2 regions of the Serratia fonticola genome follow, and region 2 is predicted to be linked to the other one. Evidence: predicted binding sites of a transcription regulator. Region 2 holds the regulator's gene; the other holds the start of a gene.
What was found. Region 2 encodes sigma-54, which starts transcription at its own class of promoters, with help from an activator protein. Its sites were predicted from a motif close to GTTGGCACANNTTTCGCTNT; they were not measured.
Positions count from the first base shown of each region.

Region 1: a site for sigma-54 is predicted at 5,303-5,322, ahead of glnA (glutamate--ammonia ligase). Genes of this name have one in related genera too.

Region 1 covers NZ_CP011254.1:1,706,754-1,714,125, reverse strand. The annotation lists gene hemN (oxygen-independent coproporphyrinogen III oxidase) at 1-679, shown strand, start outside; gene WN53_RS28590 (YshB family small membrane protein) at 728-850, opposite strand; gene glnG (nitrogen regulation protein NR(I)) at 1,133-2,545, opposite strand; gene glnL (nitrogen regulation protein NR(II)) at 2,556-3,605, opposite strand; gene glnA (glutamate--ammonia ligase) at 3,814-5,223, opposite strand; gene typA (ribosome-dependent GTPase TypA) at 5,594-7,372, shown strand, end outside.
Region 2 covers NZ_CP011254.1:1,109,239-1,116,610, reverse strand. The annotation lists gene WN53_RS04855 (NAD(P)/FAD-dependent oxidoreductase) at 1-754, shown strand, start outside; gene WN53_RS04850 (cupin domain-containing protein) at 784-1,149, shown strand; gene WN53_RS04845 (aldehyde dehydrogenase family protein) at 1,170-2,663, shown strand; gene npr (PTS phosphocarrier protein NPr) at 2,809-3,081, opposite strand; gene rapZ (RNase adapter RapZ) at 3,078-3,935, opposite strand; gene ptsN (PTS IIA-like nitrogen regulatory protein PtsN) at 4,065-4,526, opposite strand; gene hpf (ribosome hibernation promoting factor) at 4,745-5,032, opposite strand; gene rpoN (RNA polymerase factor sigma-54) at 5,056-6,492, opposite strand; gene lptB (LPS export ABC transporter ATP-binding protein) at 6,543-7,268, opposite strand; gene lptA (lipopolysaccharide ABC transporter substrate-binding protein LptA) at 7,275-7,372, opposite strand, start outside.

The DNA.
Region 1 (7,372 bases), 600 kb from region 2:
GAATCCGGATCGCCTGAGCGTATTTAACTACGCTCATATGCCGAACCTGTTTGCTGCCCAACGTAAAATCAAGGACGCCGATCTACCTAGCGCCCAGCAGAAACTCGATATTCTGCAGCAAACCATCGCTTCGCTGACGGAGTCGGGCTATCAGTTTATCGGCATGGACCATTTTGCCCGGCCGAACGATGAGCTGGCCATTGCCCAGCGCGAAGGCAAGTTGCACCGCAATTTCCAGGGGTATACCACCCAAGGGGACAGCGATCTGCTGGGCCTAGGGGTTTCCGCCATCAGCATGCTGGGTGACAGCTACGCGCAGAACCAGAAAGAGCTGAAGGTGTATTACGCTAATGTGGAAGAGCAGGGGAACGCCCTGTGGCGTGGCCTGGCGATGACGGAAGATGACTGCCTGCGCCGTGATGTGATCAAGACGCTGATCTGTAATTTCCAGCTGGCTTATCAACCGATTGAGCAGCAATACGGTATTGCATTTGCGGATTACTTTGCCGCCGATCTGGAATTGCTGGCACCGTTCGAACGTGACGGGCTGGTGGAGCGCGATGAGCAAGGCATCCGCGTCACGCCTCGTGGGCGCTTGCTGATCCGCAATATCTGCATGTGCTTCGATATCTACCTGCGTAAACAGGCCCGCGCCCAACAGTTCTCCCGGGTTATCTGACGCGCAACACCACGGCGGATGTGTAGAGGCGCAGCGTGCTGTGCCCTGTTAACTGAAGAAATTTATCAGTGCGGCGCACAACACCGTGGCAACGGCCGCCTGCGGTGAATGGCTGACGGCAGAGCCGACGTCTGCGCCTTGGGTAAGAAAGACGATGAGTGTATCCAGCATCAAAAGCCTCCTGAGTTTGCGTTTCGATCATACTGCTGCCGCATATCCGGTAAAAGCCTTAAATCGCTGGTTTTTTGTGCGCTGGATTGTATTTTTAATCATCAATTTCCCCTTACCCCAACCCTCTCCCACAGGGAGAGGGAGCTGGTACGGAGTTGATATCAGGTATGGAGTTATTCTGTGGCACTTCTCAAGAACAATGTAGCAGTTGAGCGCAGGGGTAATTTGTAGCACGTTCGGTCCCCTCTCCCTTTGGGAGAGGGTTAGGGTGAGGGGTATTACTTACTCCATCCCTAATTCTTTCAGCTTACGGGTTAGGGTATTCCGGCCCCATCCCAGCAGCCGGGCAGCTTCCTGCTTGTGCCCCTGGGTATGCCGTAGCGCGGTAGTGAGCAAGGTGCGCTCCATTTCCGGCTGAGCTTCGGACAACAGGTTTTGATGACCGGAACGTAACGCGCGGTCGGCCCACTGTGCCAACAACGTGGCCCAACTGTCCGGTAAGCCGTGGCTACTGGCTTGCGGCGCGGCAGTTTCAAACAGTTCCGAGGGCAGATCCTGGATCAGCACTTCTTGTCCGGCGGCCATCACGGTCAGCCAGCGGCAGGTGTTTTCCAACTGGCGTACGTTGCCCGGCCACGGCAGGCGAGTGAGGGCGGTTTCGGTTTCCGGATGCAGGTTCTTCGCCTCCACACCCAACTCTTTCGCGGCCACCTGTAGGAAATAGCGCGCCAGGCGTGGAATATCCTCACGGCGTTCGCGCAGCGGCGGCAGATGTACGCGGATCACGTTCAGGCGGTGGAACAGATCCTCACGGAATTTGCCCTCCTGGACGCGCAACTCCAGGTTCTGGTGGGTAGCGGCAATGATACGCACGTCTACCTTCACCGGCGCATAGCCTCCCACGCGATAGAACTGGCCGTCCGCCAACACCCGCAGCAAGCGGGTTTGCACATCCAGCGGCATATCCCCGATTTCATCCAGGAACAGCGTGCCACCGTCGGCCTGTTCAAAACGGCCCTGGCGGATCTGATTAGCGCCGGTAAACGCCCCTTTCTCATGGCCGAACAGTTCAGATTCGATCAGGTCTTTGGGGATCGCGGCCATGTTCAGGGCGATAAATGGTGATTTGACGCGCGGGCTGTGGCGATGCAGCGCATGGGCAACCAGCTCTTTCCCTGTTCCCGACTCCCCGTTGATCAGCACGCTGATGGAGGAACGCGACAGGCGCCCAATAATGCGGAATACATCCTGCATCGCCGGGGCCTCACCAATAATATCGGCGACGGGATCGTTGGCGGGTTGGTTGCGAGCGGGTTGCTGCTGCTCTTGATAGTGGCTGATGGCACGCTCTACCAACGCGACGGCCTCATCAATATCAAAGGGTTTTGGCAGGTAATCGAACGCCCCTTGTTGATAGGCGCTAACCGCCGCGTCCAGATCCGAATGCGCCGTCATTATGATGACCGGGAGCATCGGGTGACGCTGTTTGATCTGCTTGAGCAGCGCCAGGCCATCCATACCCGGCATGCGGATATCTGACAGCAGCACGTCGGGAGTTTGCGTGGCCAATGCTTCCAACACGGCATTGCCGCTGTCGAAGGTGACGCTGTTCACCCCAGCTCCGGTGAGCGCACGTTCGAGCACCCAGCGGATGGAGCTATCGTCATCGACGATCCAGACTATCCCTCGTTGCATAGCACAAACCTCACTGGCGAATAGGCAGGAAAACCGAGAATTCGGTGTGACCTGGCCAACTGTTGAATTCAATTTTTCCGCAATGCTGATCGATTAGATTACGGGCGATGGATAACCCCAGGCCGGTACCGCCTTCGCGGCCGCTGACCATCGGGTAGAACAGAGTGTCTTGTAACAGGGCCGGTACGCCCGGGCCGTCATCCTCAACATCGATCCGTGCCGCCAGCCGGTAGCGGGTACCGTGCAGGGTGATCTGAAACGCGGTACGCGTGCGCAGCGTGATGGTGCCACCGGTTTCGCTCAGCGCCTGCAGCGCGTTGCGGGTGATATTGAGCAACACCTGCTCGATTTGATCGGGATCGTGCGCCAGTTCCGGCAGGCTAGGATCGTAATCACGCACCAGCGTGACGTTATCGGGTTTCTCCAACGACACCAGTTGGAAGACCCGTTCCGCTACCTGATGGATACTCTGGGTAATATGTTGGCCGGGGCGCTGTGGCCCTAGCAGGCGATCTACCAGATTACGCAGCCGATCGGCCTGTTCGATGATCACCTTGGTGTATTCCGTCAGCGAAGGGTCTGGCAAGGCTTTGGCCAGCAACTGCGCGGCACCCCGCAAACCGCCGAGCGGATTTTTGATTTCATGGGCCAAGCCACGCACCAGATCGCGAGCCGCAACCTGTTGGGCGTGCTGTAACTGCTCCTGGCTGAGGCGACGCTGATTGTCCATTGGGGCCAGCTCAAGCAGAATAAAGCCTTCTGGCAGCGCCTGAGCGGTCAGGGAGAGGATATGGGCACGGCTGTCGACTACCAGGGTAACTTCATTATCGGTAAAGCCCTGGCCGGCATGCAGGCTTTCGCGCATCAGATCGATATTCAGCGAAAAATAACCGAGTAAATCGGGCAGCGGTGTACCGAAAAGTTTACGAGAACTCTGTGCCAGCAGCTGTTGTGCCGCCGGGTTGGCGTAGTGGATCGCCAGTGTGTCATCCAACAGCAAAATGCTGTTGATGAGAGAATTGAGGATCTGCCCAGCATCGGGCAGCTTGCCGGTTGCCATACAGCAGTCTCCTGCACCTTTTTAGTGCATCCATCCTACTCCATCCGCAACCATCACGGTATGAAATAGTTTTGCAGAACATACGGTGGAGAAAAAAGCCCATCCGAAGATGGGCTAAAAGTTTCCACGGCAACAAAAAAACGGCTTAGATAAATAGCGAGCGATGCGCCATCCGCAGACAGCGCGGGTATGGCTTAAACGCTATGACTTAAACGCTATAGTACAGTTCGAACTCAACCGGGTGTGGCGTCATGCGCACGCGATCCATCTCTTCTTTACGCAGTTCGATGTAGGCATCGATCGCGTCGTCGGTGAATACGCCACCGCGGGTCAGGAATTCACGGTCTTCGTTCAGTGCGGCCATTGCTTCATCCAGTGAGCCAGCCACTTTTGGAATCTCAGCTTCTTCTTCCGGCGGCAGGTCATACAGGTTTTTATCCATGGCATCGCCAGGGTGGATCTTGTTGATCACGCCATCCAGGCCAGCCATCAGCAGCGCGGCGAAGCACAGGTATGGGTTAGCCGCTGGGTCCGGGAAGCGAGCTTCGATACGGCGCGCTTTCGGGCTGGCAACCACTGGGATACGGATAGACGCAGAGCGGTTACGGGCAGAGTAAGCCAGCATAACCGGCGCTTCGTAGCCTGGGACCAGACGCTTGTATGAGTTGGTAGTCGGGTTGGCCAGGGCGTTGATTGCTTTAGCGTGTTTGATGATGCCGCCAATGTAGAACAGCGCCATTTCAGACAGGCCGCCGTACTTGTCGCCAGCGAACAGGTTGGTACCGTTCTTGGACAGTGACATGTGGCAGTGCATACCTGAGCCGTTATCGCCGAACATCGGTTTTGGCATGAAGGTCGCGGTTTTGCCAAATGCGTGAGCCACGTTGTGAACCACGTATTTGTAGATTTGGATTTCGTCGGCTTTCTTGGTCATGGTGTTGAAGCGGGTAGCCACTTCGTTCTGACCTGCGGTAGCCACTTCGTGGTGGTGAGCTTCAACTACCAGACCCATTTCTTCCATGGTCAGACACATGGTAGAACGGATGTCCTGTGAAGAGTCGACCGGTGGCACTGGGAAGTAACCGCCTTTGACCGCTGGACGGTGGCCTTTGTTGCCGCCTTCGAGTTTGGTGCTGGAGTTCCATGCGCCTTCGATATCATCAATAGCTACCATAGAGCCACGGATGCTGCTACCGAAACGAATGTCGTCAAACAGGAAGAATTCTGGTTCTGGCCCGAACAGCACGGTATCGGCGATGCCGGAAGAGCGCAGGAAGTCTTCAGCACGCTTGGAGATTGAGCGTGGGTCACGATCGTAGCCCTGCATGGTGCCTGGCTCGAGGATGTCACAACGAATGATCAGGGTAGATTCTTCGAAGAACGGATCCAGAACCGCCGTGCTGGCGTCTGGCATCAGGACCATGTCAGATTCGTTGATGCCCTTCCAACCACCGATTGAGGAGCCGTCAAACATTTTACCTTCTTCGAAGAAGTCGGCATTTACCTGATGAGCAGGGATGGTGACGTGTTGCTCTTTACCCTTGGTGTCAGTGAAACGCAGGTCTACGAATTTCACTTCATGCTCATTCAGCATCGTCAAAACGTGTTCAGCGGACATACTTAACTCTCCCGGATTTATCGTTGTCATCGTCGTGGAACGAATCTGTGTGATGGCCTGTTTTTGCCCTGTGTAGACTAAAGCGAAAACTGTGCCAACTTTATAAAAGCGAAAAAATCGCCGGTTTGTGCGGGTTTTGCTCTTTGCCAGTATGCACCATTAGCGATGCAATGCACTATGGTGGTGCAAATAACCTGGGGTAGGGCACTGGAATGGTGCAAAACATCATCGATTGCTGCTTTTTGCACCGTGAAAGGGATCACAAACTAGCCTGTACACAGTTGTTTATAAGAGAGTGTTGTGATCTTGTTTAGTACCTCGCTTAATACGTGTACAATAGCGCGCTATTTCTAATGCCTGAGGCAAAGCTGTGATCGAAAATTTGCGTAACATCGCCATTATTGCCCACGTTGACCATGGTAAGACCACCCTGGTTGACAAGTTGCTGCAACAATCCGGTACTTTCGGAGAGCGTTCAGAAGCGACAGAACGCGTAATGGACTCCAACGATTTGGAGAAAGAGCGTGGGATTACCATCCTCGCAAAAAACACCGCCATTAATTGGAAAGACTACCGCATCAACATCGTAGACACCCCAGGACACGCCGACTTCGGCGGCGAGGTAGAGCGTGTGATGTCAATGGTCGACTCGGTGCTGCTGGTTGTGGATGCAATGGATGGCCCAATGCCGCAAACCCGTTTCGTGACCAAGAAGGCGTTTGCCAATGGTCTGAAACCGATCGTGGTAATCAACAAGGTTGACCGCCCTGGTGCGCGTCCTGACTGGGTTGTGGATCAGGTCTTCGACCTGTTCGTTAACCTGGACGCTACCGACGAACAGCTCGACTTCCCAATCATCTATGCATCCGCATTGATGGGTATCGCGGGTCTTGACCATAACGATATGTCCGAAGACATGACTCCGCTGTACCAGGCGATTGTCGATCACGTCTCTGCGCCGCAGGTTGAGCTGGAAGCACCTTTCCAGATGCAGATCTCGCAGCTGGACTACAACAACTACGTGGGCGTTATCGGCATCGGCCGTATCAAGCGTGGTAAAGTCAAGCCTAACCAGCAGATCACCCTGATCGACAGCGAAGGCAAAACCCGTAACGGTAAAATCGGTAAAGTGCTGACCCATATGGGTCTGGAACGTATCGAAGCCACCGTTGCCGAAGCGGGCGACATCGTTGCCATCACCGGTCTGGGCGAGCTGAACATCTCTGACACCATTTGTGATGTGAACGCGGTTGAAGCGTTGCCAGCACTGTCGGTTGATGAACCTACCGTAAGCATGTTCTTTAACGTCAATACCTCACCGTTCTGTGGTAAAGAAGGCAAGTTCGTGACTTCACGCCAAATCCTTGAGCGTCTGAACAAGGAACTGGTACACAACGTGGCGTTGCGCGTTGAAGAAACCGAAGATGCTGATGCATTCCGTGTTTCAGGCCGTGGTGAGCTTCACCTGTCGGTTCTGATCGAAAACATGCGTCGTGAAGGTTTTGAACTGGCGGTTTCCCGTCCGAAAGTTATCTTCCGCGAAATCGATGGTCGCAAGCAAGAGCCGTTCGAGAACGTGACGCTGGACATCGAAGAACAGCACCAGGGTTCTGTGATGCAGGCGATGGGTGAGCGTAAAGCTGACCTGAAAAACATGGATCCAGATGGCAAGGGCCGTGTGCGTCTTGACTACGTGATCCCAAGCCGTGGCCTGATCGGTTTCCGTAACGAATTCATGACCATGACCTCTGGTACCGGTCTGCTGTACTCCACCTTCAGCCACTACGACGATGTACGTCAGGGCGAAGTGGGCCAGCGTCAGAACGGCGTGCTGATCTCTAACGGCCAGGGCAAAGCGGTAGCGTTCGCTCTGTACGGTCTGCAAGATCGCGGTAAGCTGTTCCTGGGCCACGGTGCTGAAGTGTATGAAGGCCAGATCATCGGTATCCACTCACGTTCTAACGACCTGACCGTGAACTGCCTGACCGGTAAGAAACTGACCAACATGCGCGCATCGGGTACCGATGAAGCGACTACCCTGGTTCCGGCCATCAAAATGTCTCTGGAGCAAGCTCTGGAATTCATCGATGATGACGAACTGGTAGAAGTGACGCCAATCTCGATCCGTATCCGTAAGCGTCACCTGACG
Region 2 (7,372 bases):
CCACGTTCATTCGCTCAACCTGCTGTTGGGGGAGGCGCAGGCGCTGAGTGGTTACGGGGTGAAAATCTTCGAAAACAGCAACGTGCTGAATGTGGAATACGGCCCGCGCATTACCGTGCGTACCGCCATGGGATCGGTACGCGCCAACAAGATGCTGTGGGCATGCAACGGCTTCCTCAACGGCATGGATCCCTTTATCTACAAAAAGACCATCAATACCTACGCCTTCCAGTTGGCGACAGAACCGCTGTCTGACGAGCTGATCCGCCAGATCAGCCCGATCCGCGGGGCTTACAGCGATATCCGGCCGGTGATCGACTATTACCGCGTCACCAACGAGAACCGCCTGTTGTTCGGTAGCGCCACCCGGCTGGTCGAATATATCCCTTCAGACCTGAAGGCCTGGAACCGCAACCTGATGCTGAAAGTGTTCCCGTATCTGAAGGACGTGAAGATCGACCTGGCCTGGGGCGGGCCGCTGTGTTGCAGCGCCAACCTGTTCCCGCAGATTGGCACTCTGCCGCAGCACGATAACGTGTTTTACGTGCAGGGCTATTCCGGCTTTGGGGTGACGCCGAGCCATATCGTTTGCAAGGTGTTGGCGGAAGGAATGAGTGAGGGATCCGATCGTTATGACCTGATGAGCTCGATCCCGCACGTGGATATTTTTGGCAAAGACAAGCTGCGCCGTGTGATGACCACCGCGGGCAAGGTTTGGCACCAGACTTCCGGCTACTGGAAGGGGCGTCGTTAATTCTGACCACTAATCTAAAAGGAAAAACCATGAAACCATTACTGCTTAAGCAAGCGCTACCAGAACTGCAACAGATTGGCAGCGTCAGCAACCTGGGGGCCACGGTGGTTGCCGGTGAACCCAACGTCGGCGTGGCGATGATTTTTGGCGCGCCAACGGACAACCTGAACTGCGGTGTCTTCAGCTGCACCCGTGGCACCTTCGTGATGGAATACCCGTTTGCGGAACATGCCACGGTGTGGGAAGGCACGGCAACGCTGACCAATGAGAACACCGGCGAGTCGGTAAAGTATCAGGCCGGGGATTCCTGGTTTGTTGAGAAGGGCACCCCGGTACGCTGGGAAATCACCTCGGATCGTTTTGTGAAGCACTATCTGGCGATTGTTGAAGGTTAACCCGCAAGGAGGGCGATACGATGACGGATATTACATTGTTGCCACAGGTCACGACCTTTCTGGACCGCCAGCAGGGCCATTACATTCATGGGCAACCCGTAGCCGGGGCAGGAGTAGAACGGTTTGCGGTGGTTAACCCGGCAACCGGGCTGGCTATCGCGCAGGTGAATGAAGGCGGCCAGGCTGAAGTCGATGCGGCAATGCAGGCGGCCTTTGACGCTTTCCACGGTAGTTGGGCACAGGTTTCGCCATTGGAGCGTGGTAACTGCCTGACGCGCCTGGCCGATCTGTTGCAAACCCATCGTGAGGAACTGGCGCAGCTGGAAAGCCTGTGTTCCGGCAAAACCATTCAGCTGTCTCGCGGGTTGGAAATCGATATGGCCTCGCAGTTCCTGCGCTACTTTGCCGGTTGGTCGAGCAAAATCAGCGGGGAAACGCTGAACGTTTCGTTGCCTTCCTTCCAGGGCGAGCAATACAGCGCATTTACCCGGCGCGAGCCGTTGGGTGTCGTGGTCGGCATCATTCCTTGGAACTTCTCGATCATGATCGCCATCTGGAAGCTGGCTGCGGCGCTCACTTGCGGCTGTACGGTGGTGCTCAAGCCAAGTGAATACACGCCACTAACCATGCTGCGGGTGGCCGAACTGGCAACGGAAGCGGGCATCCCGGCAGGTGCCCTCAACGTGATCAATGGTTCAGGCGCACGTCTTGGCCCTATGCTTATCGCCCATCCGCGTTGCGCCAAAGTGACCTTCACCGGCTCGGTGCCTACCGGGATCGCGGTGGGGAAAGCGGCGATGGAACAAGGGATTGTGCGTACCACGCTGGAACTGGGGGGTAAGAATGCCGCCGCGTTTCTGGCGGACGTCTCGGTCGACAAGATGGTCGACGGGATTATCGAGGCGGGCTACCTGAATCAGGGCCAGATCTGTGCCGCAGCAGAGCGTTTCTACCTGCCTGCCAGCCATATCGATGAGGTACTGGCAAAGCTGACGCAGCGCTTGGCGGCCATGAAGGTGGGCTCACCGCTGGATGAGAGCACGGAAGTGGGGCCGCTGGCCAACGAGGCACATTACCGCAAGGTACTGGCGCTGTTTGACAAGGCACGGGCTGATGGCAGCCACATCGTCTGCGGCGGTCAGGCGTTGGCAGGTCCTGGCTTCTTTGTTGCGCCGACGGCGATCCGCGCTAACGGGCCGCATGATGCGTTAATGCGTGAGGAGACCTTTGGCCCGGTAGGCACTTTCCTGGCCTATGAGGATGAAGAGCAGATGATCGCCATGATCAACGATTCGCCTTATGGCCTGGCCGCTAGCCTGTGGACTAACGATCTCAGCAAGGCGATGCGCATGATCCCGCGGATTGAAGTAGGTACCTTGTGGATCAACATGCACACCTTCCTCGATCCGGCGTTGCCGTTCGGTGGGGTCAAATCGTCGGGGATGGGTAGAGAGTTCGGCAGCGCGTTTATCGAGCATTATACCGAGTTGAAATCGGTGATGGTTCGATATTAATTAATCACCGCCTATACCCTATGAATTTCAAGTTGTAGCTAGGCGCCAAGCTCACTTATCCCCAGGAGCTTACTATTGTAAGTGACTGGGGTAAGTGAGTGCAGGTAACAACGCTACAGCTTGAAAGGCGACGGGTATACGGTGATTAGTCTTCGTCGAAGCCTGATTCAAACAGCTCAATCACCGCTGCCAGTGCCTGTACTTCCTGCGGCCCGGTAGCTTCAATTTCGATCTGGCGGCCCTGGGCGGAATCCAGCATCAGCAGCGCAATCACGCTGCTGGCTTCCGCTTCGGTGCCGCTGTCATTACGCAGCAGCACTTCGGCGTCAAAACTCTGCACCAGCTCAAACAGCTTCATTGCCGGCCGGGCGTGCATGCCCAGCTTGTTCTTGATCTCAACCGTCTGCTTGACCGTCATTGTTGTTTACGCTTTTCCAGTGTGCGGTGACGTGATTGCACATTTTTGCCGCGTGAACGGAAATAATCCGCCAACTGTTCAGCCACGTACACCGAACGGTGCTTACCGCCGGTACAGCCAATGGCGACGGTCAGATAGCTGCGGTTGTTGGTCTCCAGCATCGGCAGCCACTGTTCCAGATAGCTACGGGTCTGGTAGATGAAGTTGTGCACTTCGGTGTGGCGATCGAGGAACGAGGCCACGGGCTTATCCAGGCCGGTCATCGGGCGCAGTTTAGGGTCCCAGTGCGGGTTGGGCAGGAAACGGACGTCGAACACGTAATCGGCATCGATAGGAATGCCGTGCTTGAAGCCGAAGGATTCGAACACCATCGTCAGCTCGCGTTCGCGTTTGCCCAACAGACGGGTACGCAGCATTTCCGCCAACTCGTGCACCGACATTTCCGAGGTATCGATAATCAGATCGGCACGGGAACGCAGTGGCTCAAGCAGATCGCTTTCTTCATCGATCGCGCTTTCCAGCGACAGGTTCTTGGCAGAGAGAGGATGCAGGCGACGGGTGTCGCTGTAGCGGCGGATCAGGGTGTTGCGATCGGCATCAAGGAACAGCAGCTGCGGCGTGAAGCTCTCCGGCAGCTGGGTCATTGCATATTCAAACACTTCCGGCGATTCCGGCATGTTACGGACGTCGATGCTTACCGCAGCGGAGCTATTACGTTCGGCCAGCGTCTGGGCCAGCTGTGGCAACAACACCACGGGCAGGTTATCAACGCAGTAAAAACCCATGTCTTCCAACGCCCGCAAGGCGACGGATTTCCCCGAACCGGAACGGCCGCTGACAATCATCAGCACCATGTGGTAACTCCCCTGGCATCTCAATGGCGCTCATCGCCACCGTTAGGATCTATTATCCGGGCCACGGCCCGGATATATCGTAAGTAAAACAGTAGCGTTTTCATGGCGGAAAGTCACGCCAGCCGCTGGTTACTCGGTGATGATCTGATACAGCTCTTCGTCGCTCAGCGCTGCGCGCAGGCGGCGGCACACGGTTTTGTCGGCCAGCCGTTTGGCAACCAGCGACAGCGTATGCAAGTGAGTTTTACATTGATCGGCCGGTACCAGCAAGGCGAACAGCAGATCGACCGGTTGATTATCAATGGCATCAAAGGCGATAGGTTGCTCAAGGCGGATAAACACGCCAACGGCCCGCAAAGTGTCCTCTTCCAGTTTGCCGTGTGGGATCGCGATACCGTTGCCGATACCGGTACTGCCCATACGTTCCCGGGTGAGTACTGCGTCAAACACCACCTGCGAAGGTAGGTTAAGCTGCTTGGCCGCCAGCTCGCTGATAATTTCCAAAGCCCGTTTCTTGCTGGTGCAGTGTACCGAGCTTCTGGTGCACTCGATGTTTAACACCGAGCTTAATTGCATTATTTCGTTGTTCATCTCATCTTCACTTAAAACCGCGTCCTGTCGCTTTATTGCAAGCCTGCTTTACCATTGGAAAGTAGGCTTGCGCTGATAACCTTCATGAAACGGTTTTTCGCCTGTTTAACCCTGATGGCTTATCGGCGCATACCTATACAGGTGCTGCGCCGAGGGTTGCCGTGTAGCCAATGCGACTACGATGTGGGCTATTACGCATTGCATAACGGCCCAGAATGTCAGTGTTGCTTTAGTTTGTCTTTATGTTTGTTCAATTGACGCGCCAGTTTGTCGATCAGACAGTCAATTGCGGCATACATATCTTCTTTTTCCGAGGTGGCGTGCAACTCGCCCCCATTCACATGCACCGTTGCTTCCGCAATCTGCTGCACTTTTTCCACACTGAGTACGACATATACCTGGTTAATGCGGTCAAAATACTGCTCGAGTTTGGCAAACTTGGTGTTGACGAACTCACGCATTGGTTCGGTGATTTCGACGTGGTGTCCGGTAATGTTGAGCTGCATAATGTCTTCCTTCTCTATAGAGGTCAAACCAACTGTTTACGCTGGTTGGACGGCGGGATGGACAAAGACTCTCGGTACTTGGCAACGGTGCGCCGCGCCACCATGATCCCCTGATCGGAAAGCATCGTGGTCAGCTTGCTGTCGCTAAGCGGTTTGGCAGGGTTTTCCGCCGCGATCAATTTCTTCACTAACGCCCGGATCGCCGTAGAGGAGGCTTCGCCACCGCTGTCGGTATTCACATGGCTGGAGAAGAAATACTTCAATTCGAAAATACCACGCGGGCTGTGCAGGAACTTCTGCGTCGTCACGCGTGAGATTGTCGATTCATGCATTTCCACGGCCTGGGCGATATCCGCCAGCACCATGGGCTTCATAAATTCTGCACCCTGTTCAAAGAACGCCTCCTGCTGTTCGACAATACAGCGGGTCACCTTGAGCAGCGTGTCGTTCCGGCTTTCCAGGCTTTTGATCAGCCACTTCGCTTCCTGCAAATTGCTGCGGATATACTGGCCGTCGGCATCGTTGCGCACCGTGTTGCCCAGTGCCGCATATTGCTGATTGATTTTCAGCCGTGGGATGCTGTCTGCATTAAGCTCTACCACCCACTTATCCTGCACCTTGCGCACCAGCACGTCCGGGATCACATACTCGGATTCACCGGTATTGATCGACTGACCAGGGCGCGGATCGAGCGAGTGGATCAACACCATCGCTTCTTTCAGTGTATCTTCTTTTAAGCGAGTTGTTCGCATCAGGCTGCGAAAGTCGTGGTTGGCCAGCAAATCCAGATGCTCGCTGACGATCAGGCGGGCTTCCGCCAGATAGGGCGTGTCTTTGGCGTACTGGGAAAGCTGGATCAACAGGCAATCACGCAGATCGCGCGCCGCGACGCCGACCGGATCAAAACGCTGTACGCGCTTCAATACCGCTTCGACCTCGTCCATCGTCACATTATCGTCACCCATACTCTCCAGAATGTCTTCCAGCGGTACGGTGAGATAGCCGGTGTCATCGACGGCATCGACGATCGAAGTGGCGATGGCGGCATCGGTGTCAGAGAACGGCGTCAGATCCACTTGCCACATCAGGTAGTCCTGCAGCGTTTGCGTGGTTTCGCCCTGGTAGACCGGCAGTTCATCATCGCCATAGTCGGTACCGGTGCCGGAAGGGGTACCCGCGGTATAGATCTCATCCCAGGTAGCATCCAGAGGCAGCTCTTCGGGCATGTCCTTCTGTTCCAGCGCTTCGCGGGTGTCTAGCCCTTCGGTCTCGACGCTTTCTTTGGAGTCGATCTCTTCGTGCTGGTCTTCGGTCTGTTCAAGCAGCGGGTTGCTCTCTAGTGCCAGTTGGATCTCCTGCTGGAGCTCAAGCGTTGACAGCTGCAACAGGCGGATAGCCTGCTGAAGTTGGGGGGTCATGGCCAGTTGCTGGCTGAGCCTGAGTTGCAAACCTTGCTTCATAATCTTCTGCTACTTCCGTTAACGGCGGCCTGTTGGCCTGCCGCTGGAACCTACAGGCGGAACTCTTCGCCCAGATAAACGCGTTTCACCTGTTCATCGGCCAGGATGGCGTCCGGCGTGCCGTGGGCAATCAGCTTGCCCTGGCTGACGATATAGGCACGTTCGCACACGTCCAGCGTCTCACGCACGTTATGATCGGTGATCAGCACGCCAAGGCCGCTGTCGCGCAGGTGCTCGATAATTTTCTTGATATCGATAACGGAAATCGGGTCAACCCCGGCGAAAGGCTCATCCAGCAGGATAAATTTCGGGTTGGCGGCCAACGCACGGGCAATCTCCACGCGGCGGCGTTCACCACCGGAAAGCGATTGGCCCAGGTTGTCCCGCAGGTGGGAGATATGAAACTCTTCCAGCAGCTCGATGGCCCGATCGTTGCGCTGCTCACTGGTGAGATCGTTACGGATCTCCAGCACCGCCATCAGGTTGTCGTAAACACTCAGGCGGCGGAAAATCGACGCTTCCTGCGGCAGGTAGCCGATACCGCGGCGTGCGCGGGCGTGCAGCGGCAGGATGCTGATGTCTTCGTCATCGATCACGATGCGCCCGGCGTCGCGCTGAACGATGCCAACCACCATGTAGAAAGTGGTGGTCTTACCGGCACCGTTTGGCCCCAGTAGGCCGACGATCTCGCCAGATTTCACTTTCAGGCTCACGTCTTCAACGACTTTGCGGCCTTTGTAGGCTTTCGCCAGGTTTTCTGCGATGAGTGTTGCCATAAGTAATTAGTTACTCTTCTTTTGACCGTTTTTGTCTTGCAACTGTGATGGCACCAGAACCGTGGTCACGCGTTTGCCTTTATCGCTGAACGCCTGCATCTGCT